Prochlorococcus marinus XMU1405: one gene and its partner. The protein of the gene in region 1 interacts with the protein of each later gene in a pairwise test. Links are inferred from orthologs where the notes say so. Each region holds a gene or a part of one and is shown in the gene's direction. Other genes may lie near its edges.

What was found. Proteins that work in one complex are often made in the same cells at the same time.
Region 2: the proteins of sfsA (region 1) and HA148_RS03060 interact in binary tests that used the Escherichia coli proteins (3 or more experiments, as listed by UniProt). The link is inferred for Prochlorococcus marinus XMU1405 from one-to-one orthologs.

Annotation. Positions count from the first base shown.
Region 1 is NZ_JAAORF010000001.1:251,878-254,882, forward strand. The notes cover bases 9-2,937. They hold sfsA (DNA/RNA nuclease SfsA), read left to right. Parts: upstream 9-1,067; coding sequence 1,068-1,808; downstream 1,809-2,937. Other genes in these bases: murJ (murein biosynthesis integral membrane protein MurJ), read right to left, coding at 9-998; HA148_RS01385 (ammonium transporter), read left to right, coding at 1,989-2,937. Outside these bases: more of murJ, read right to left, coding at 1-8; more of HA148_RS01385, read left to right, coding at 2,938-3,005. UniProt on the Escherichia coli protein: Binds to DNA non-specifically. Could be a regulatory factor involved in maltose metabolism.
Region 2 is NZ_JAAORF010000001.1:534,210-537,227, forward strand. The notes cover bases 25-2,966. They hold HA148_RS03060 (glutamate-5-semialdehyde dehydrogenase), read left to right. Parts: upstream 25-811; coding sequence 812-2,122; downstream 2,123-2,966. Other genes in these bases: HA148_RS03055 (translocation/assembly module TamB domain-containing protein), read left to right, coding at 25-745; folB (dihydroneopterin aldolase), read left to right, coding at 2,134-2,496; HA148_RS03070 (esterase/lipase family protein), read left to right, coding at 2,501-2,966. Outside these bases: more of HA148_RS03055, read left to right, coding at 1-24; more of HA148_RS03070, read left to right, coding at 2,967-3,018. UniProt on the Escherichia coli protein: Catalyzes the NADPH-dependent reduction of L-glutamate 5-phosphate into L-glutamate 5-semialdehyde and phosphate. The product spontaneously undergoes cyclization to form 1-pyrroline-5-carboxylate.

The DNA of each region.
Region 1 (3,005 bases):
GTTATAAAAAATCCGGTTAAAAAAATAGTTGTTAAAAAACAGTACTCTATTCCAGATATCAATTTTTTTTGGAGACCTCTAACGTCTTTATCACTTTTCAATTTTGAGAATTTTGGAAGTAATGGCAAAATCAAAGAGTTCGATAATATGCCTAAAGGTGCTTGTATGAGAAAGTTTCCGTAAGCTAGTCCAGATGCTGCTCCTTGAAAACTTGAAGCAAAAAACATATCGATGAAAACATTAATTTGACTTAGACCCGATGAGATAGATGCTGGAATGATTAGTTTGAAAATCCTCTTCTCTTCATCTTTAAATAATTTGAAGGTTGAATTTAATCTCAAGAGACCAATTTTATTTATTTCCAAAATTTGAACAACAAACTGAATAAAAGTTCCTGTCAAAGTTGCAAAAGCCAGTAATCCCGTATAATTAAGGAAATTAAAAGATATATTTTCTTGGTTAAAAATCCAACTAAATAAAATAAAAAAAATAGTAGTTACGCTTGTTATTGCTGGACTTATACTTGATAAAAAGAATTTTCTTTGAGAATTTAAGGCGCCAAAGCTTAAACCTATGAAGCCGGATAAAGGGATACATGGTGTAAGTATTTGTAATTGGTAAGTAGCAATAGATTTAGCTTGCGAACTTAAATTGGGGGCTAATAATTCAATTAATAAACTGGAATTTGAATAAATCAATATGGCTATGATGAATAATAATATTGAAAGCTTTATACTTACTTGAGTTAAAACAATTCCTCCATTTTTTTTGTTAAGTGGAGTTAGAACTGCAACGACTGCGTTATGTAAGGGACCATTAATTCCTCCAATTATTATTAGCAAAAAACCAGGAATTATGTAGGCGTAATTAAACGCGTCGTATGTTACCCCAACCCCAAAAGCAGCAGCTATGAATATTTGTCTTATACATCCAGCTAATTTACTAAGACTAGTACCAAATGAAATTGAAAAAACATTATTTTTTAGAAATGAATGCATTTGGATTTGTCTAAATCATCAAGATGTTTAAGTTTCAATTATATTTGATTTTTAACTAAAGACATATTTATGAATGATCGGATAATTGAATTTGATCCATTAATTGAAGGGGTTTTAATCAAGAGGTATAAAAGGTTTCTTGCAGATATTAAACTAGAGAGTGGAGAGGTAGTAACTGCTCACTGTGCTAACACAGGCCCAATGAAAGGTCTTTTGTGTGAGGGAGCAAAAGTAAGAATAAGTGTTTCCCCTTCTCCAAAAAGAAAATTACCTTTTACATGGGAACAGATATCTGTATTAGATGCAAAAAATGAAGAGGTTTGGGTGGGTATTAATACCCTATTTGCAAATAAGTTAATCAAAAGGGTTATTGAGAAAAATTTGCTGAAAGAAATAATAGGAGAAATAGAGACAATTAAATCAGAAATCCCTTATGGAAAAGATAAAAAAAGCAGAATTGACTTTTTTTTAACTCCAAAATCTTCAAATCCTGATAAACGTAACATTTACATAGAAGTAAAAAATACAACTTGGATTAAAGAAAATGTAGCTCTTTTCCCAGATACAGTAACGAAAAGAGGCCAAAAACACTTAATAGAATTAAAAGAACTGATTCCTGAAAGTAAAAGCGTTTTAGTACCTTGTATAACCAGAAAAGATGCAGAATTTTTTACTCCCGGAGATGAGGCAGATCCCTTATATGGCAGTCTTTTTAGAGAATCTTCTAGTGCAGGCATGATCACCATCCCTTGCTCGTTTGTATTTCATAAAGATCACGTAACATGGAATGGAATTAAACCTTTAAAATAATTTATAAACTTGATAATCTGAAATCTTAAAAAAATAATTTTCAAATTTAACAAATAATTTTTTATGGTGCAACTATAAAATTGGTATAAACAACTACTAGACACTGATAAGTTTTTTGAATAAATTTAAATTTGAAAGGAAACAGCACAAACTGTTTTTTTGCAGATCTAATTTTTTTTTATGACCACTGCTTTGCAAACGCCTCAAAGGCGCTCTAGGTCCAAATTACAAGATGCAAGTCTTGTGAATGGACCTATGCTCCTTTTGAGGAGTATTCGAGGATTTAGTTCAAACCGCTCTATGTTGTGGCTTGCAACTGTTCCCCTAGCTTTGTTTGGTTTAGGTATTTTTAATCTTTCAGCTCATGCAGCTGATTTACCTGAGTTGAATGCAGCTTTTCTTGCTAACAATTTATGGCTTTTGATCGCCACTATTTTGGTGATCTTCATGAACGCCGGTTTCGCTATGGTTGAGGCAGGTATGTGTCGTTCTAAGAACGCAGTAAACATCCTTGCTAAAAACCTCTTTGTATTTGCTCTAGCTGTAACTTCTTATTGGTTTATCGGCTATTCATTAATGTACGGAGGAAGTGTTGCTGACGGATGGCTTTATTTTGGAGGCTTATTCTTTGATCCAACAGTTACCGCTGATATGGTTACTGACGCTGGATTAGTCCCAACTGTTGATTTCTTGTTCCAGTCTGCATTCGCAGGAACTGCAGCAACTATCGTTTCCGGTCTTGTTGCTGAAAGAGTTAAATTTGGAGAATTTGTTGTTTTTGCTGTTGTATTAACTGCATTTATATATCCAATTGCTGGTAGCTGGAAATGGAATGGTGGTTGGCTTGATTCTTTAGGTTTTGTTGACTTCGCTGGTTCTTCAATTGTTCACTCAGTTGGAGCATGGGCGGGTCTTGTAGGAGCTATGCTTCTTGGACCAAGAATTGGCAAATACTCTGATGGGAAACCACAAGCTATGCCAGGACATAACATGGCTATAGCTACTCTAGGTGCATTAGTCCTATGGATAGGTTGGTATGGATTTAACCCCGGTTCTCAACTTGCTATGGATCAATGGGTTCCATATGTTGCTGTAACAACTACTTTGGCAGCAGCTGCTGGAGCTATTGGTGCAACTATTGTTTCAACATTAACTTCTGGTAAGCCTGATCTTACAATGATAATTAACGGAATCCTT
Region 2 (3,018 bases), 280 kb from region 1 along the record:
AGCGAATTTGTATACTACTCCCTTTAAGCTTGATAAGAATAAAGAAAACTATATTTTATTTGCCTCAAGAAGTGGTGTAGTACCATTTATTAATTTTTCTCTAGTGAGCAAAGTTCCAGACTCTATAATACCTATAAATGAAAATAACCAAGATTCAAATATCGCAAAAGATCTTGATGAAGATGCGACTTCAAGTGGTTTTGGGGCATTTGGAATTGGTAATACAAGGCTTATCAAAATTGAAGCTTCTTACGAAGGATTTTTAGATCAATTATCTTTTGAAGATGAAAATAAAAGAATACAATTGAGAAGTACTCCAAATTATAGTAGATCACAAATAATCGGTTTAATAGGAGGTAACTCTTCAAATTTAATAAATAGAGCATTTATTTCTCAACTTAATAATGCGGATGCTTTTAGTGAAAGATTTCAGTTGTCTTTATATCCAGCCTTGATAGAAAATAATGATTCTTTAAAAAATATATTTTCAAATGAAAATTTAGATATTGATAATGATGAAGAGTCATCTCCCGATAAAGAATTATCTTCGCAAGCTTGGGTAGCTGAACTAGGATTCGATATTACTGATGCAATAAATTTTGCCTTTCAAACCGTTCCAGGTAGAGATGACCTTTCATCAATTGGAACTTTGACTTTTCAGGCCAATCCAAACTTAGAATTGTTAGGTTCTTATGACTCTAATGGTGATTGGAAAAGCCAAGTTCAATTATTTTTTAGATATTAATTCAGAAAGAAATTTACTTTAAAGAATCGTTAATTTGAATTATTATTAGATTAGCTAAAAAATATTATGGTTAATATCTTTGAAATTCCGCAACCAAGTAATGATCTTCTAGAAAAAGCTGATAAAGTTCGTTTGGCATCAATAAAAATAAGTCAGACTGAAAATCAAAATCGAATTAAAGCCTTAAATTTTATGGCTGATTATCTAGAAAAAAATTCTAGAGAAATATTAGAGGCTAATATTGAGGACTATCAAAGAGCAGAAAAGAGAGGGATTTCAAAAGCTTTACTTTCTAGATTAAAGTTATCAAAAGATAAATTAAATTCAGGAATTGAAGGAGTAAGAAAAGTTGGAGATTTAGCTGATCCTGTAAATCAAGTTCAAATAAAAAGAGAGCTTTCAGAGGGGTTGATCTTAGAGAGAAAAACTGTACCAATTGGAGTTTTAGGGGTTATTTTTGAATCAAGGCCAGATGCCGTAATGCAGATTAGTTCTTTAGCAATAAGATCAGGTAATGGAGTAATGCTAAAAGGTGGTAGTGAAGCCAATTTAACAAATACTTCAATAGTGAAAGCATTGCAAGAAGGTTTAAATGAATCAGGTCTTGATAAAAATGCAATATGTTTACTAACAAGCAGAAAAGATAGCATGGCGATGTTAAATCTTGAGAAATATATTAATTTAATAATTCCAAGAGGTAGTAATGAATTAGTTAAATTTATTCAGGAGAATACAAGAATTCCTGTGCTAGGCCATGCTGATGGAATTTGTCACTTGTTTATAGATATTGAGGCAAATCTAGAGATGGCTTTATCAGTCGCTTTGGACAGCAAAATTCAATATCCTGCAGCTTGTAATGCTATCGAAACCTTATTAGTCCATAAAGATATCGCACCAGCTTTTTTAGAAAAGGCCATCCCTCTATTTAATTCTAAAGAAGTAAAATTAATTGGAGATAAGAGATCAGTTGAATTAGGGTTAAAGTATAAGGCTAGCCTAGAAGATTGGAAAACTGAATATTTGGATTTAATTCTATCGATAAAAATTGTTGATGATCTTGAGCAAGCAATTACACATATTCAAAAATATAGTTCAAAGCATACAGATGGAATAATTACTGAAAATTCAAATACTGCCAATAAATTTATGAACGTAGTTGATAGTGCGGGTGTTTTTCATAATTGCTCTACTAGGTTTGCAGATGGGTTTAGATATGGATTCGGCGCTGAAGTTGGCATATCTACTCAAACTCTTCCACCAAGGGGACCTGTAGGTCTAGAAGGTTTGGTAACTTATAAATATTTCCTAAAAGGTGATGGTAATATAGTTGATGATTTTACATCAGGTAAGGCTATCTATACACATAAAGATCTTTAAAACTTTTAAAGATGGAAACTTTTTTAAAAATTGAGAATATTAAACTTTGGGCTAGGGTTGGGGTTCTTGATGAAGAAAGAGAATTAGGTCAACTATTTAATTTAGATGTATATTTGTGGACTGATTTTGAAAAATGTACAATAAATGATGACATAAAAAAAACAATTGACTATTCAAAATTAGTTCAAATTTTAAAAGACCAATCAAAGAAAATATATTGTTTCACAATCGAAAAATATTCAAACGCAATTTTAGAAATTATTGATCAGGAATTTAAGTTTTCTAAAGTTAAAATTATCCTGACAAAATGTAATCCTCCAATCACAGGTTTCGATGGCAAGGTTTCAATAGTAAGAATTCTTGAAAATAATTAAAGTATTGGAAAAAAGAAATCCCATTATATTGATTCATGGTCTTTGGAATACTTCAAGTATTTTTTCTTCTATTACCTCAAAACTTGACGATATTGGCATTGAATATTTTGCCCCAACTCTTAAGCATTCATATGGAATGACTTCAATTCTGGATTTGACTAATAAATTAAACGAATTAATTTTAGAGAAATATGGCTTAGAAAAAGAAATAGATATTTTGGGATTTTCTATGGGAGGAATAATTGGTAGATACTGGCTTCAAAAATTTAATGGTTATAAAAGAACAAGAAGATTAATATCTATAGGTTCCCCTCACAAAGGAACTTTGATGGCTCAATTAATACCTAAATACCCCTTCAGAGGAATATCAGAAATGAAAATAAATAGTAAGTTTTTAAGAGAACTCGCAAATAATGATTTTTTTCTTGATGATATAGAGTGTATAAATTTCTTTACTTATTGGGATATGATGGTTTTCCCTAGCTGGTGGACAAATTTAAATTTTGGGAAAAAAATATCAGT